DNA from 3 places in the Nonomuraea mesophila genome. Region 1 is predicted to be linked to each of the others. Evidence: riboswitches for the same ligand, from Rfam matches in the RefSeq annotation. Region 1 holds a riboswitch; each other region holds the start of a gene.
What was found. Region 1 has a riboswitch for cyclic di-AMP ahead of E1295_RS45570 (glycoside hydrolase family 25 protein). Riboswitches for the same ligand answer to the same signal wherever they lie in the genome.
Positions count from the first base shown of each region.

Region 2: it holds a riboswitch for cyclic di-AMP, as region 1 does, so the genes downstream of both, E1295_RS19625 (coiled-coil domain-containing protein) here and E1295_RS45570 (glycoside hydrolase family 25 protein) in region 1, are expected to answer to the same signal.
Region 3: it holds a riboswitch for cyclic di-AMP, as region 1 does, so the genes downstream of both, E1295_RS41365 (C40 family peptidase) here and E1295_RS45570 (glycoside hydrolase family 25 protein) in region 1, are expected to answer to the same signal.

Region 1 is NZ_SMLD01000262.1:342-5,991, reverse strand. Features, by position in the region: gene E1295_RS45580 (amino acid permease) at 1-715, shown strand, start outside; gene E1295_RS45575 (isocitrate lyase/PEP mutase family protein) at 815-1,555, shown strand; gene E1295_RS45570 (glycoside hydrolase family 25 protein) at 1,707-2,429, opposite strand; cyclic di-AMP (ydaO/yuaA leader) riboswitch at 2,441-2,585, opposite strand; gene E1295_RS45565 (SDR family oxidoreductase) at 2,838-3,590, opposite strand; gene E1295_RS45560 (RrF2 family transcriptional regulator) at 3,649-4,146, shown strand; gene E1295_RS45555 (alpha/beta fold hydrolase) at 4,358-5,014, opposite strand; gene E1295_RS45550 (TetR/AcrR family transcriptional regulator) at 5,099-5,650, shown strand, end outside.
Region 2 is NZ_SMLD01000048.1:11,855-17,504, reverse strand. Features, by position in the region: gene E1295_RS19630 (MFS transporter) at 1-974, shown strand, start outside; gene E1295_RS19625 (coiled-coil domain-containing protein) at 1,164-2,117, opposite strand; cyclic di-AMP (ydaO/yuaA leader) riboswitch at 2,123-2,265, opposite strand; gene galT (galactose-1-phosphate uridylyltransferase) at 2,332-3,414, opposite strand; gene E1295_RS19615 (DeoR/GlpR family DNA-binding transcription regulator) at 3,411-4,190, opposite strand; gene E1295_RS52485 (50S ribosomal protein bL37) at 4,327-4,404, shown strand; gene E1295_RS19610 (nucleoside/nucleotide kinase family protein) at 4,463-5,080, opposite strand; gene E1295_RS19605 (class I SAM-dependent methyltransferase) at 5,166-5,650, shown strand, end outside.
Region 3 is NZ_SMLD01000193.1:617-6,266, forward strand. Features, by position in the region: gene E1295_RS41360 (hypothetical protein) at 1-351, opposite strand, end outside; gene E1295_RS41365 (C40 family peptidase) at 523-1,047, opposite strand; cyclic di-AMP (ydaO/yuaA leader) riboswitch at 1,121-1,284, opposite strand; gene E1295_RS41370 (C40 family peptidase) at 1,706-2,665, opposite strand; gene E1295_RS41375 (NYN domain-containing protein) at 2,766-4,019, opposite strand; gene E1295_RS41380 (response regulator) at 4,435-5,103, opposite strand; gene E1295_RS41385 (sensor histidine kinase) at 5,100-5,650, opposite strand, start outside.

The sequences.
Region 1 (5,650 bases):
GTTCGGCTACGACGCGATGAGCACGGCGGCCGAGGAGTCACGCGACGCGCAGCGGCACATGCCCAAGGCGATCATCTACTCGCTGATCATCGCCATGGTGCTGTACGTGCTGGCCACGCTCGTGCTGACCGGCATGCAGAACTACCGCGAGATCGACCCAGAGAGCGGCTTCTCCTCGGCGTTCGCCTCGGTCGGGCTGTCCGGGCTGGCGTCGTTGATCGCGGTGGGCGCCATCATCGGCATCCTCACGGTCATGTTCACGTTCATGCTCGGCGTCACCCGCGTGTGGTTCTCGATGAGCCGTGACGGGCTGCTGCCGCAGTGGTTCGCCAAACTGCACCCGGTACGGCGCGTGCCCACGCGCGTCACCTGGATCGTGGGCGCCGCGTCCGCCGTGATCGCCGGGTTCCTGCCCATCCAGGAGGCCGCCGAGCTGACGAACATCGGCATCCTGCTGGCGTTCGTCGTCGTGTGCCTGGCCGTGATCGTGCTCCGCTACCGGCAGCCCGGCCTGCACCGCGAGTTCCGCACGCCAGGGATGCCCGTCGTGCCGGCCATCGGGGTGCTCTTCTCGATCTGGCTGATCACCTTCCTGGACCCGGTGACGTGGCTGCGTTTCGCCGCCTGGTTCCTGCTCGGGCTGGTCATCTACTTCGTCTACAGCCGCCGGCACTCCGCCCTGGAACGGCGGCCGGCCGGGCCGGGCGAGCACTGACGGCCGCCGCTGTGCCGCGGATCACACCGCAAAGGTGTCACGCAGTGAAGGCCGCGGGAGTCATGGAAGCAACATGACCCTCACAGGCAAGGAACGATCATGTCGAGCACCCGTACCGATCTCCTGCGTGCCCTGCACAAACCCGGCGACCCGCTGATCCTGCCGAACGTGTGGGACGCGGGCAGCGCCACCGTCGTGGCCGAGGCAGGCTTCCCCGCCCTGGCGACGGCCAGCGCGTCCATCGCCGCCCTGCTGGGGCGCGGCGACCACCAGCAGGCGCCCGTCGACGAGATGCTCGACATGGCCGCCAGGATCATCAGGGCCGTGGACGTACCGGTGACCGTCGACGCCGAGGGCGGCTACGGCCTGCCGGCCGATGAGCTCGCCGAACGGCTCACCGCCATCGGCGCGGCCGGGTTCAACATCGAGGACACCGACTACCAGGGTGGGGGACTGGTCGACGCCGGCACGCAGGCCGCGCGCATCGCCGCGCTGCGGGAGGCGGGGCCCGACCTGGTGATCAACGCGCGGGTCGACGTGTTCCTGACCGGCTCGACCTCGGTCGAGGAGATCGCGGACCGCGGGCGCCGCTACCTGGAGGCCGGCGCCGACTGCGTCTTCCCCATCCTGGCCCCGTCGGAGGAGGTGGTGGGCGACCTGGTCAAGGCCGTCGCCGGGCCGGTCAACGTGTCCTGCATGCCCGGCATGGACCTGGGCAGGCTGGCCTCCCTCGGCGTCGCCCGCGTCTCGTTCGGCCCGCTGACGTACCTGGCCGCGCTGGATGCGCTCAAGGCCATGGCGGGACGCATCCGCGCGGGCCAGGACCCGTACGCGACCTGACCGGCGCGCGGAGGGCCGGCCCGCCCTCCGCGCGCCCGGTCAGCCGCGCCCGGTCAGCCGCGCTCGGTCAGCCGCGCTCGGTCAGCCGCGCTCGGTCAGCCGCGCTCGGTCAGCCGCGCTCGGTCAGCCGCGCTCGGTCAGGCGCGCTCGGTCAGGCGGAGGCGCGGCCCAGGGCCCGCAGCTCGTCGGGGGAGAGCGCCGAGACGTTCTGGTCGATGGGGGAGTCGGAGTACTGGTGGATGGTCCAGGACTTCCAGTCGGCCGGCGGTGTCACCGTCCCCTTCGGCTTGCTGTAGTGGGCCACCCACAGGGGGTACTCGGCCAGGCCCTTGCCGTAGGTGTCGGCGAAGTTCCAGCCGCTGTAGAACATCGGGGTGATGCCGGTCTCGGCCTTCACGTGCGCCAGCCACGCCTTGGCCCAGGCGTTGACCTCCTCGACGGACTTGCCGTCGGTGGTCTCCAGGTCCAGCACCAGCAGGTCGCCGGCCTGGGAGGGCTGCGCGTGCACCACCGACAGGAAGTGCTCGGCCTCGACGATGGGGTCGTTGCCGGGGTGTCCGTAGTGGTACGCACCGCGCACGATGCCCTTCTTGCCCAGCTCGCTCCAGTGCCGGGAGAAGGCGGCGTCACGGAAGTCGGTGCCCTCGGTGGCCTTGATGATGCCGAACTGCGCGGGGCTGGCCGCCCAGTCGTGCTGCGGCTGGTAGTTGGACACGTCCTGGCCGTAGGTGAGCGTCGGCTGCTCGGCCGCCTGGGCCGAGCCCGGCTCGACGGGGTCCGCGTACGCGGGTGCGCTCGCGCCCGAGAGCGCGGCGGTTCCGGCCAGCAGGGCGCCGGCGGCGGAAAGGCTGAGACGTCGCGTGAGTTCGCGCATGGGGGGATCGACTCCTTGCTTCCAAGTGCCTACCGGGTTAGCTGACGGGTTCGGACGTGGAAGTGCCCTACGCACGCGGCCGTCGGCCGGCGTGCGATTCACCCCGGAAAGGTGGGTCCCCGGTTCCGCGCTGTGCGGATTCGGCCTGTCAATGTCGCGGCAAAGGGCCGGGCGAACGATCACCGCTGACCTCTGCCGTAATCCCCAGAAAGGTATATACCACCCCATAAGCGCTGCAAGCGGTATAAATCCCCATGCAATGTGTTTTTTACCTGAGAAGGCCCTGGAACGCCGCGTGTGCAGGCGTTCCAGAGTTTTGGCAAAATTTTCCCGGCACCGTACGCAGGCCCCCTATGAAGCGGGCGTCGCAGGTCGGTGCCCGCGCCGCCGGGAAGCCGGCCTGGACGTTCACCGCTGCTCCGCCAGCCAGGCATCGAAAGTGGTCGGCGCGATGCGCGCACCCTCGCCGGGCATCAGCACGTCCCCCGCCATCGCCGGGCCGAAGACTCCCGACCACGTCGGCACGAGCCGCACCGTACGTCCCCGTGCCTGGTGCGTGCGCCGGGCCATGTCGACCAGGTCCTGCGGCTCGGGACCGGCGACGTCGGCGCACCGTCCACGCGGTTCGCCGGTCGCGATCTCGGCGAGCACGCCGGCCACGTCGGCGGGCGCGATCGGCTGCACGAGCAGCGGCGCGATCGTGGCGACGCCGCCCTGCTCCGTCCAGCTCGCCACCATTTCGGCGAAGTCGTGGAACTGCGTGACCGGCACGATCGTCCACGGCACCGGCCCGGCGGCCACGAGCCGCTCCTGCTCCCGCTTGCCGGCGTAGTGGGCGTTGCCCTCGACGCGGTGGATCCCGACGATCGACAGCAGGACGTGGTGGCGCACCCCGGCCCGCTCCTCGGCGGCCAGCAGGTTCCGCGTGGTGGCGCCGAAGAACGCCACCGTCTCCTCCGGGCCGGCCGGAGGCGCGTTCAGGGCGTCGATGACCGCTTCCACGCCGGTCAGGGCGTCGTCGAGACCTCTGACCGGCTCGCCGGTCGCCAGGTCCACGCCGAGCGAGCGGCTGATGCGCACGACCTCGTGTCCGTCGCGTTCGAGAGTGGCGGCGGTGAGTGCCCCGATGTTCCCGGTCGCGCCGGCGACTGCGATCCGCATGGTGATCCCCTTAATTATGGACTAAAGGGATCCATAATAACTTCGATAGACTCGTGGCGTGAAGCTGCCTGTGAGTACCGAGTGGGTCCTGCACTGCGCGACCACGCTGGCCCAGCTCCAGCCCGGAGACAGCGCGTCGGCGGCGCAGCTCGCGCTCCACTTCGACCTGCCGGCGGCCTACCTCACCAAGCAGCTCAAGGAACTGGTCAAGGCCGGGCTCCTGGTCGCGTCCACCGGCCCGAGGGGAGGCTTCCGGCTGGCGCGGCCCGCCGCCGAGATCACGCTGCTGCAGATCGTGGAGGCCGTCGACGGCCGGTCCACGCCGTACGAGTGCCGCGAGATCCGCCGGCAGGGGCGCGGCGCGCTGCCTGCGGAGGAGTGCGAGCACATCTGCGTCCTCGCCGAGAAGATGGCCGACGCTCACCGGGCATGGCGGGCCAGCCTTGACGGCGTCACCCTCGCCGACATCCTTACCGAACTGCCGGAATGGGCGCCGGCCCGCACCCGGCAGCGCCTGACGGCCGGCCCGAAGGCGCACAACCCCGCCGGCCAGTGAGGTGTCGCGGCCCTGCTCGGGGCCCCGCTGCCGCGGACGCCACGCGGGGTGCCGGTCAGGGAGCTGGGACAACCGTCGGGTGAGGCGCTGCGACGGTCGCTGGGTGAGCGTTGCGGCGGCCGGCGGTTGAGGGCCGGTGGGTGAACGCCGGGGCGGCCGGCGATTGAGGCGCTGGGGCGGTCGCTGGGTGAGGCGCCGGGGCGGCCGGCGATCAGGCGGCCTGGTGCCACAACTCCGCGAGCAGGCCGTTCAGCGTCTCCGGTGCCTCCACGTGGGGCCAGTGGCCGGCGCCGGGGACCGACGCGTGACGGCCGCCGACGCGTTCCGCGGTGATGCGGGCGCAGGCCATGAACGGGACGCCCCCGCGCTCACGATCCTGCTCGGGCGCGCTCTCCCACGTTCCTGAGATCACCAGCTTGGGGAACGCGGCCGCCCGCAACGCGGGGAGCGGGATCGCGGCCTCCCAGCACACCCGTTCGCGCAGCGCGGTGCCGGCGGCGCGCAACCGCGGCTCGCTCGCCTCCGGCGGCGGGCTGCCGGTCGAGCCGACGGAGGCCTGCAGCCACTGCTCCGGCGTCAGCTCGGGCAGCTCGGCGATGTCGTCGTCGTCCGCCAGGTAGTCGCCGGGAAAGCTCTCTCCGGCGTCCGGGCTGCCGCCGTACCCGCGCCGGTCCATGAGCAGCAGGCGGAAGCGGCCGGCGAGCGGCGCCTGGGCGGCGAAGCCGTAGTGAGGGTCGTCGCCCCAGCTGGTGGAGCCGTGCACGAAGAGTACGGGCGGCGCGCCGTGCGGGCCCAGCGTGGTCACGTGCACGCTGCCCGGCAGCGGCCCGTTCGCACGGAACAGCGGCGTGGGGGCGGGAGGGGACATGGCACTCCTCAACGTCGTTCGTCACCCTTGAACACTGTATAGGTCTGCTGAACGACGAACGTCAACACGGGGTACGGTGATCCCGTGTCCTCCGCAGACTTCCCCGACGGGTCCGTGTGGCTGCGCCCCCAGCGGCCGCCGCGCGACCGCCGGCTCACCCGTGACCAGATCGTTGACGCCGCCGTGGCCGTGCTCGACTCCGACGGTCACCGGGGCCTGTCGATGCGCCGGATCGCCGCCGACCTGGGAGTGACCGCCGGTTCGCTCTACTGGTATGTACGCACCAAGGACGACCTGCTCGAACTCGCGCTCGACCGGGTGCTGGGAGAGGTGTGCGCCGCGCCCGACGTGCCCGGCTGGCGGCAGGCGCTGGCCACGCTGGCCCGCCACAACCGCGACATGCTCCTTCGGCACCAGTGGGCGCTGCTGGAGCTGACCATCCGGCCCAACCTGGGGCCGAACGCGCTGGCCCTGGCCGAGAAGGGGCTGAACTCGCTGGCGCGTGCCGGGTTCGCCGACGCGGATCTCGACGCGGCGATGGCGACGGTCCATGACCACGTGGTCGGCTCGGCCATCGCCGAGATCGCCTGGCGCGACACCCTGGCACGCATGAGCGAGACCGGAGCCGGCTGGGAC
Region 2 (5,650 bases), on a different contig from region 1:
TGGGCGGACGCTCCGTTGCCATCCTGATGACGCTGGTCGCCTGCCAAGGGCTGGCCTTTGCGGCGATCATGACCACGATGGGTGCCACGGTGCCCCGCCTTGTCCCGATCGAGCTGCTGCCGGCGGCCAACGGCCTCAGCTCCTTGACCCGTTACGCCGGGTCGATCCTGGGCCCTGTCCTGGCAGGTGTGTTGATACCGCTCGTCGGGCTCGACACGCTGTACCTGTTCGACGCCGTCGCGCTGCTGGCCATCGTGTGGGCCGTCGTCAAGCTGCCACCGCTGCCACCGCACCCGGGCAGTCCATCGGCCGATCCGGATGCCCGCAGCCGCGGGCGCCGGCCCGTGATCGGCCAAGTGCTGGCCAGTTTCCGGTACTTGGCGGCCAGCCGGCTGCTGGTGGCCGTACTGGCGGTGGACCTCGCGGCGATGGTCTTCGGGATGCCGACAGCCCTGTTCCCGGAGCTCGCCCAGCACAGCTACGGCGGACCCGCGGCAGGTGGCCTGGAACTCGGCCTGCTGTACGCCGCCTATCCAGCAGGAGTCGTCACGGCGGCCTTGTGGTCCGGCACGTTCACCCGCGCCCGGCGTCACGGTGCGCTCATGGCGGCGGCCGCGGCGGCGTGGGGGATCACCGTGGTGGCGTTCGGATCGGCTGCGCATCTGTGGATCGCGCTGACGGCGCTCGTCCTCGGCGGTGCGGTCAACTTCGTGCTGAGCACGTTTCGCAATGCCATCACCCAAGCACACACCCACGACGCCATACGCGGCAGGATCCAGGGCTTGCTCACCGTCGTCCTCTTCGGAGGCCCGCACATCGCGAACCTGCTGCACGGGGCCGCCGCATCGATTCTCGATCCGCGGATGGTGATCTGCGCCGGCGGGCTGCTCACGACCGTGACCGTGGCGGGGATCGCCTGGGCGACGCCAGAACTGCGGAACTACGCGCCTCAACAGATGCCGTCTCCCGGGTAGGAGGCGGATCTGCGTGTCGGCACAGTGTCAGGTCCGGTTACGCGCCTGGCCCGCAGCGTTGCCATAGCGGGCTGGTCGACCGCCGCAGATCGTCGCCCACCGACCGACGGTTCCCGGCGCAAGCCCGAGCAGCCGGCTTCTTGCTACGACGGCGCAGGCGAAGCAGCGGGAGCACAGGGTTCTCCCTTGTCAGTTCATGGAGATGTGCACGTGGTCGTAGTGGTTCTCCGTGATGCTGCCACGGTCGGACATCGTGCTCCAGCCCGATCCGTGGTTGATGCGCTGCTTCCAGATGACGTACTTGACGCCCAGCTTGCTCTTGTTCTTGATGGCCCATTCCGCGATGCGGTCGCCCAGGGCGGCGTTGGCGGCGGAGGGCATCGAGCCGCCCGTGCTCATCATGAAGTCGCAGGCCCGGCCCAGCGGGTGTTCGCCGCTTGAGCCGCCGCGGAAGCAGCCGACGGTGAAGGGCAGCGCGAAGTTCTTGCCGATCTGCTCCTTCATCAACCGCGTGCGCGGGGTGATGTTGTCGGAGCCGGACGGCAGTTCGGGCGCCCAGCCGCCGTCCGACCTGCGGTTCGTGCCGAACGGCACCAGGTCCTGCAGCTTCTTCTCGATGTCGTCGATGACGTCCTCGGCCTTCTCGCGCCGGCCGGCCACCTCGGCGGCGTCCTTGCGGATCTTGCCGGCGAGCTCGGCGGCCTCCAGGGCGGCCTTCTTCTTCTGGTCGCGTGCCTTGGCCACGCCCTGCACGAACGCCTGCTGCTCGGCGGTGACCTGGTTGAGCACGGCCGCGCCGCCGCTGTTCTCGGGCAGCATGAACGCGGGAACGCCGGAGTTGCCATTCTGGTAGCGCAGCCGGGCGATCTCGGCGACCCGCTTCTCGGCCGTCGTGAGCGCCTCCTCGGCGGTGGCCAGCCGGGCCTTGGCCGCCTTGGCCGACTTCTGTGCCTTGGCCAGCTCGACCCGCTTGAGGTTGTACGCCTCGATCAGCTTGTCGACCTTGTTGTTGAGCTGCTTGAGCTGGGCCCGTAGCTCCGACTCCTTGGGCTTGGCCGTTGCGGACGCCGGGGCCGCCGAGACGGCGACGGCGGCGGCGGCGATGAGACCGATGGCAAGACTCGCGGGGGACGAAGCCGCCACGTAGGTGTTCCTCTCCCTCTGCCGGCCGGGTTAGCTGACGGGTTCGGGTAAGGGAGCTGCGTTTCCCTACCACCGAAGTGGATTCACCCCAGGTGCGATGGGTCCCCGGCTCCTGGGCAACTCGCCCAGGATTAGGCGGTGCAACGGCTGTTACGGCCGGTGCATAACGGGATATTAGTGGTAGATCACGAGTCATGCGACCTTAAGTAGAAATCTATTCTTGATCGATCCGTGACCGGAGCATACAGGCCGCCTCCTCCGGCATCACGTCGTTGACGAACGCGCCCATCGCGGACTCCGAGCCCGCCAGATACTTGAGCTTGTTCGGCGCCCGCCGGATGCTGAAAAGCTCCAGATGCAGGTACGCGAGCTCGCGGTCCCGCCGCACCGGAGCCTGGTGCCAGGCCGAGATGTACGGCATCACGCCGCCGAACAACCCGTCGAAGGCCCGCAGCACCGAGGTGTAGAGCGGGGCGAACGCCGCACGTTCCTCCTCCGTGAGCGCCGCCAGGTCGGGCACCTGCCGGTGCGGATAGACGTGCACCTCGAACGGCCAGCGCGCGGCCGCCGGCACGAACGCCGTCCACAGCTCGTTACCGGCCACCACCCGCGTCCCGGCGGCCCGCTCGGCGGCCAGCACGTCGGCGAACAGGTTGCCCGGGCCCTGATGGCGGGCCGCCGCACCGAGCTGGAGCTTCGTCCTGGGCGTGACGTACGGGTAGGCGTAGATCTGGCCGTGCGGGTGCGCCAGCGTGATACCGATCTCCTCACCCCGGTTCTCGAAGCAGAACACCTGCTCCACGCCCTCGATCGCGGACAACTCGGCCGTACGGTCGGCCCAGGCCTCCATGACGAGCCGTACCTGTGCGTCGGAGAGCTTGGAGAAGGAGGACGAGTGGTCGGAGGTGAAGCACACCACCTCGCAGCGCCCCACCCCCGGACGAACCTCGCTCAACCCGCCAACATCGTCATAAGTCCCGAAATTTGTGGAGAAGGATGGGAAGCGGTTCTCGAACACCACCACGTCATAGTCGTAGGCCGGGATCTCCGTCGACCGCGCGTCCGACGACGGGCACAACGGGCACTCGGCGGACGTGCCCGTCGGCAGGAACGTCCGCGTCTGCCGGTGCCCGGCCATCGCGATCCACTCCTCGGTCAGCGGGTCGTAGCGCAGCTCGGAGGCCACCGGCCGGGGCTCCAGCGGCCGACGGTCGATCGCGCTGCGATCGGCGTCGTCGCGCTGGTCGAAGTAGACCAGCTCCCGGCCGTCGGCCAGGTGGGTGATGGTGCGCTTCAATGCGTGCCCTCCGCGATGATCAGTTCTCCGGCCCGCTCGGCCAGCTGGGTACGGGCGTCCTCGGGCAACCCCGCGTCGGTGATGACCACGTCCGCCTCGCTCAGTTCGGCGATGGTGCTGATGCCCACGGTGTTCCACTTGGTGTGGTCGGCCGGGACGACCAGCCGGTGCGCGGCCGCCACGAGCTCCCTGTCGGTCTCCGACTCCAGCAGGTTCGGCGTGGTGAACCCGGCCCGCACGCTCATCCCGTGCACGCCGAGGAAGAGCGTGTCCACGTGCAGGCGGCGGATCGCGGCCACGGCAACCGGGCCGACCAGCGCGTCGGACGGCGTACGTACGCCTCCCGTCAGCACGACGGTGCGGTCGGCGCGCGGGTTGCGGTGGAAGACCTCGGCGACGGGGATCGAGTTGGTGATCACGGTCAGCTCGGGGACGCCGATGAGGTGGTGGGCCAGCGCCCAGATCGTGGTGCCCGCCGACAGCGCCACGGCGGTGCCGGGGCGGACCAGCCTGGCCGCGTGCCGCGCGATGGCCTCCTTCTCCTGCTGCTGACGGGCGGACTTCGCGGTGAAGCCCGGCTCCTCGGTCGATCCAGGACCGAGGGCGGTCGCCCCGCCGTGTACCTTCTCCAGCAGGCCGCGTTCGGCCAGCACCTCAAGGTCACGGCGGATGGTCATGTCGGAGACGCCCAGTTCGCGTACGAGGTCGGCGACCCGGACACCGCCGTTGCTGCGCACACGTTCGAGGATCGTCTGCTGACGCTGCTGTGCGAGCACGCCCGCTCCTTCCAACAGATTCCACCAAATTATGACACGGCGCTGTTGGGGAATGTTAGGTCGCTACGGATCGCTTGCGCCGTTCCATGGGGGAGAGAGACGTTGAAAGGACATCGATCACCTGGGAGGCGTACTGATGGCCAGGCGAGCACGCAAAGGCCGGGCACGCAAGAAGAAGAAGGCCAACCACGGCAAGCGCCCGACCGCACGCTGACGTGGTGGCCGCCCGCCGGCGGCCACCACCAGCACCCATCCCGCCCACCGGCCCGGCCTCAGAGAAGGAGCGCGGGACGGTCGGGGTGATCGGCCCTGATCACGACGTCGGCCGCCTCCTGCGGCCGCACCTCGCGCTCGTACCGCTCGTATGCGGGCAGCCGCCACCGCTCCTCCACAGGCGTACGGCGCTCCAGCGCCGCCGCCGACAACCACACATGCACGGTCAGCTCGAACGCCAGCCCCTGCCCCAGCAGCAGCGTTCCGTCGACGACGACCACCCCGCCCGGCGGCAGCTCCTCGTACGGCAGCCGGTACGCCCGGTCGATCCGGCTGTCCCACAGAGCCGGCAGCACCCGCCCGGAGCCGTGCTCGTTCAAGGGGTCCAGCACCTCTCGGCGCAGCGCCTTGACGTCGAGCCAGTCCTCGTAGAAGGCGTCGGGATCGTCCCTGCCGTGCTCCAGCCGCAGCGACGCGGGCCGCAGGAAGTCGCCGGCGCGAACCCGCAGCACGGGCCGCCCGAGCAGCCTGAGCGGCGCCACGAGGTCGTCGGCCAGCGTCTCCGGCCGCCCCGCGGGCGCTCCGTCGACGGCCACCCGCACCCACCGCTCGCGCGGCCACCGGTCGACCTGCTCGGCCAGCTCGCCGACGAGAACGGAGATCGGTCGCGCACGCATCTGCACCAGCTTACGAGCGTCCACCGCCCGCCCGATTCGCCCGCGTACGGAGGCGGAGAGAGGCGTGCGCCCCTAGAATCCGCCCATGGACTGGCAGGCGTGGCACGACGAGTACGACGACCCCGGTTCGCGACTCGCGCAACGACTGCGGGTCGTGCAGCAGCGCATCCGGCTGGCACTCGACGCCTGCCCGGCCGGCCCGCTGCGGCTCGTGAGCCTCTGCGCCGGCCAGGGCCGTGACGTGCTGGAGGCGCTCGACGGCCATCCCCGCCGCGGCGACGTACTGGCCCGTCTCGTGGAACTCGACCCGGGCAACAGCGCGAGAGCCGAGGAGACGGCCGGCGCGGCCGGGCTGGAACAGGTGGAGGTGGTCACGGCCGACGCCGCGCTCACCGACCACTACCAGGGCATGGTCCCCGCCGACATCGTGGTCGCCTGCGGCGTCTTCGGCAACATCACGGACGAGGACGTCGAACGTACGATCGCCACGTTCGCCCAGCTGTGCCGCTCGGGAGGCACGGTCATCTGGACGCGGCACCGCAGGCCCCCCGACCTGGTGCCACAGATCTG
Region 3 (5,650 bases), on a different contig from region 1:
GCCGTCGTCGGCCACCGCCGCCAGCCCGTCGAGAGGCCCGGAGCCGGCCAGCCTGGCGGCGTCCTGCGCGGTGTCGGGGACGATGACCACGGGCCGTACGGGGCGGCCGAGCACGGCCGTGACCCGCAGCGCCGCCGAGTCGGCGCGGCGGGCGAGCTCGTCGAGCGTGCCGGGCGCGGCGTGGTGGCCGGTGACGAGGGAACGTGCTCCGCGGGCGACGGCCTGGCCGTCCGGCCACAGGTCGCGGTCCCGCGCGGGGAGGGCCGGCGGTCCGGGAGCGGGAGCGTCGGCGGCGAGGCCGAGGAGGAGGACCGCGGTCAGCGCGGCTCGTCGGCTCACCTGCGGGGACACGCTGCCGATCGTAGCGGGGGCCGGCGCGTACGCCGGCGCGAAGAACGGTGCCGGGAACGGTGACGCGAGCAGTGCGGGCGGACGATGCCGGGATCAGTGACGGCGAGCGGTGGGGGACGGGAGCCCGCCCAGGGTCCTGAGTGGATCCTCAAGGCCCCGGGCGGGGCTTCGTCACAGGCCGGGACGGACCGCGCCGACGAACGACGACTTGCGCCATCCGCCCAGCTTGTCGATGCGCACCCGTTCGCCTGTCCGCGGCGAATGGATCATTTTGCCCTTGCCGACGTACATGCCCACGTGGCCGAGCCCGTTGAAGAACATGAGGTCGCCTGGCTTGAGGTTCTTCCAGGAGACCTTGTTCCTGATGCGGGCGAACTGGCTGCTCGCCACGCGCGGGAGCTTCACCCCGGCCTTCTTCCAGGCGAACTGGACGAGGCCGGAGCAGTCAAACGAACCAGGTCCTGTGGCGCCGTAACGGTACGGGTCACCGATCTGGTTCTTGGCCACGGCGAGGGCCTTGCCGGCCTTCACCTTCTGCCGAGCGATCTTGGCTGCTCGCTTCCGAGCGGCCTTGGCCGACTTCGCGGTGGTGGCGGCCGTGGCCGCCCTCACCGAGGAGACGCCGGCCGTGTCGCTCGTCGTCGCCGCCAGGGCCGCCGGGGCATGGAGGACCAGACCTCCGGCCGTCACGGTCATCGTGAGCGCTGCGCCACGCAGGGCAAGGCGGGACAGACGGGGGTTATGCAGGGAGGTAGACAGGATTTCTCCTTGGGTCTTCCACGAACGCCTACCGGGTTAGCTGTCGGATTCGGGCCTGGAAGTCGCCCTACGGCGCGATGGGCGCGCCGATTCACCCCTGATCCCTGGGGAACTGGGATCGCTGGGTCCCCGGTTCCGTGCCTCCTGGCTGCACGGATTCGGCAGGCCATCGCCCCGGTCAGACAGGTGTGCCATGGGGATATCGCGGCGATGACCAGCGGATCTTTATCTGTCTTCACATCGGGAGGGACCGATGCGGGGCCGCGGCGCCATGGCTTGTGCACCGCGACGACGCCAGAAGCTACGTCGTACGGTCAAGGATCGGCAAAAGCGCAGTCAGCCGGTAAAGATCCAAAAAGGTGTCAGTAAAATCCGGAACCCCTGCTGAAACAGGGGCGCCGTTACCAAAAAGTGACCCTACTCACACTTCTGGCCACGCCCGTCTGTCAAGGGTCATATGTCGCTTTTGTCACACTCTTCGCGTCCTGCGCGCGAGACCCGCGGTGATCAGCTGATGGCGGAACGTGGCGGAACACGGCCGCGAGCCGCCCGCAGGGCGACTTCACGGTGGCAACGATGCCGCGTCGTAGGAGGGTTACGGGCGGACGGCGCCCACGAGGCTGCGGCCGTAGGCGGAGAGGCTGACCACCTTGACCACGTCGCCCGTCTGCGGCGCATGGACGATCTTGCCGTTGCCCGCATAGATGCTGACGTGCCCCAGGCCCTCGCTGAAGATGAGGTCCCCGGGCTGGAGGGCGTTCAGCGACACCCTGCGGCTGGCGCCCCACGACCACTGCGACCACGTCGTCCTCGGCAGCGACACGCCCGCCGCCCGCCAGGCGGCCTGGGTGAGCCCCGAGCAGTCGTAGCCGCCTGGCCCGGTCCCGCCGAACACGTACGGCTTGCCGACCTGCGCGAACGCGAACCGCAGCACCGCCGCGGCGTTCCCGGAGGCGGATCCGGTGTACTCGATGCCGGTGCTGTTCGGGTCACCGGTCCGGTAGGCGCCCAGCTTCTTCAGCAGCTTCTTCTGCTTGGCGATGAGGCCGAGGATCTCCTTGCGCTCCTTCTCGACCTGGCCGCGCACCTCGTCGGCGGAGCGCAGCGCGTCCTGCGCCTTGTCGCGTTGCTTCTTCAGCCCGCGGTTCTCCCGGTCGAACGCGGCCAGCTTCTCCGAGCGCTCCTTGGCCATCTGCCCGGCCAGCGCCATCCCGGCCAGCCGTCCCTGCGGGTTCTCGGAGCCGACCAGCCCGGGGAGGGAGGTGGCGTACTCGCCGACCCGGTAGACGCTGGCGGCCATGTCGGCGATCTCGACGCGCAGGTCGGCGACCGTCCGGAGCTTGCGCTTGTAGCTCTTATTCAGCTTGGTGTAGGAGCCCTTGGCCTTCTTGTAGCGCTCGGTCGCCGCGTTGTAACGGTCGACGACCTTGTCGGCCTTGTCGTTGAGCTTGTCGAGCTTGGCCTTGGCCTGCCCGATGGTGGGCTTCGGATCAGCGAGCGCGGCGCCCATGGGGGACACCACCAGCCCGAACGCGAGACCCACGGCCACCGGCACCCGGCCAAACCTCACTGCGTCGCCTCCCAGGGATCATTACTGGGGCGAAATAGTACAGAAGTGGCGGGTGGGGTCTCACCCGAACATACCAATTCGTAACTTAAGCCCGGCCCAGGCGGCGCAGCAGCAAGCCAGAAGGAACGGGTCTGGCTCCCATCCGCCTGACGGACTCGGCCACCTCCCGGTCCGACGAGACGACGGCGATGGCACGGCCGGGCGGCTCGGCGCGTACGAGCTGGCGGATCAGGTCGTCGGCGATCTCCCCCGGCGCGCTGAACAGCACCCGCACCCCGCGCGGCGCCACGACCTGCACGGGGGCGTTGAGCTCGGCCCCGTCGAACACCGCGGTCACCTCGACCCTGGTCTGCGCCACCAGCCCGCCCAGCCCGGTCATCAGCCGGTTGCGCTGGTCGGCGAGGGTGAGCGTGCCGTAGCCGGTCTTGGTGACGTTGTAGCCGTCGATGATCAGATGGACCTGCGGCAGCGCGAGCAGCTGGTCGAGGAGCTGCGGATCGTCGTCGGCGAGCGCACGCGCGGGCACGCGCACGCCCGGCCGCTCTCCGGTGACCGCGGCGACCGAGTCGGCCGGCCGGCTGATCGTGGTGGGCAGGGCCAGCTCCCTGCGCAGCCCGGCGGAGGCGTCCTGCAGCGCGTCGAGCAGCACCCTGATGCGAGAGTCCTCGATGCTCCTGCCCTCACGCGCGGCCCGGCGCGAGGCTTCGAGCTGCTTCTCCACGTCGGTCAGCCGCTCGCGCAGCCGCCGCAGCTCGGACTCGCCGGCGCTGCCCGCGGCCGAGGCGGCCGTGCGCGCATCCTCTGCGGCCCGCTCCATCTCCTCGGCCCGCCGCACCGCGGCCTTGGCCCGCTCGCGGGCGTCGTGGAGCCTGCGGCGCAGATCGGAGTTCTCGGCGCGGGCGGCCTTGACCTGCCCGCGCAGGCGGTCGGTCTCTTCCTTGGCCGCGCTCTTCTGCGCGGCGAGCTGCTCGCGCAGCCGGGTGACGACCTCCTCGCGCTCGGAGCCCTCGGCGGCCGCCAGCGACTGCTCCAGGTCGGCGCGGGCGGTCTCGATCATCTCCGCCCAGCCGGGCGGGCGCGTGAGATAGGCGGCCGCGGCCACGAGCACGGGGTCGGCGGCGGGCGGCACGTTGCCCTCGGCGAGCGAGGCGACCAGCTCTGGCCAGCCCGCGGTCACCGACTCGGCGACCAGCTCGCGGAACTTCTTGTCGTTCTCCAGCTGCGCCGCGATGGGCGCGCCGGCCAGCTTGGCCCGCTTGCGGGGGTCGAACTTGGCGATGCCACGAAGCGGCGGCGGAATGCTGGCAGCGGGCAGCGTGCCGAGAACTTGAGACGCCAAGTCGACGACATTCAGCCGCACCTGCTCGGGAAGCGGGCGAGACAGGCCTTCACCCGCTGAACTCATCCCACTTGTCCCTTCGTGACATGCCCTTTCAGACAAGGGTACGGCTGCCGCGTACCTGACCGTAACGGCCACTCCACTGTGGACAAGCGCTTGGTCACGGGCGGCGGGCCGCGCCGGCACGGGTGCTCACCAGGGGGCCGGCCGTGGCGGCCCGGCGTCGTACCGTCCGCTCGTGACCCCGCCGCAACGCGCGGGACCCGCGCCGGCCTGGCACGGAACGGCCGCGCCACAGGCCCGGTGGGGGCGCCGGCCGGCCTGGTCACGGGCACCCGGCGCGAAAAGCTGGAATTCCAGCGGTCCGCCGACCGGAGAACGCCACGATCGGGGCACCGGCCGCGCGGTGCCCCCGCTACGAACCCGCGTCGTAGACCAGGAGCGCGATCTGCACCCGGTTGTTGAGGTCGAGCTTGGTCAGGATGCGCGACACGTGAGCCTTGACCGTGGGCACGCTCATGAACAGCTCGCCCGCGATGTCGGCGTTCGACTTGCCCTGGCCGACGGCCGTCGCCACCTCCCGCTCCCGCTCGCTGAGCCGGTCGAGCAACTTCCTCGCGCGCTCCGTACGCTGGTCCGCGCCGCCGTCGGACACGTGCGTGATGAGCTGCCGCGTGACCGCCGGCGACAGGATCGGCTCGCCCGCGGCCACCTTCCTGATCGCCTGCACCAGGTCACCGGGCGCGATGTCCTTCAGCAGGAACCCGGCCGCCCCCGCCCGCAGCGCGCGCAGCACCTGCGCGTCGGCGTGGAACGTGGTCAGCACCACCACCTCCGGCGGCGAGGAGGTGCGGCGCAGCGCCTCGGTGGCGGTGAGCCCGTCGACGCCCGGCATGCGGATGTCCATCAGCACCACGTCGGGACGGTGCTCGGCCACCATGGCCGGCACCTCGGAGCCGTCGCCCGCCTCGCCGACGATCTCGATGTCGCCCCCGCCGCCGAGGATCATCGACAGCCCGGCCCGCACCATCGCGTCGTCGTCGACGATCAGCAGGCTGATCGGCCCGCCGGCCGGAGTGGTCATGCGTCCTCCCGAGTCGTCTTCTTCGCCGGCCACGGTAGCCAGGCGCGTACCAGGAACTCGCCCTCCGGCGTCGGGCCGTGCTCCAGCCTGCCGCCCGCCAGCTCGGCGCGTTCCGTCAGCCCGATGAGCCCCGCGCCCGCGCCGGGGATGCGCAGGCCGGGACGGGCCCGCAGCGGGTTGCGCACCTCCACCGACACCCCCTTGCCCCGCCTGCCCGCCACCGTGACGGCCACCGGCGCGCCTCCCGCGTGCTTGCGGGCGTTGGTGAGCGCCTCCTGGACGATGCGGTAGAGGTTACGGCCCAGCCCTTCCGGCGTGTCCTCCACCCCGAGGGTCAGCCGCACGTCCATGCCCGCCTGACGGCATTCCCCGGCCAGCTTGGGCAGGTCGGCGAGCGTGGGCTGCGGGCGTTCCGGCACCGGCTCCTCCTCGCGCTGGTCGCCCGGCCTGACGGCGCGCAGCACGCCGATCACCTCCCGCAGGTCCTGCAGCGCCAGATGGGCGTTGTTCCTGATGGCGCTCGCCGCCCTGGCGATCTCCTCGGTGG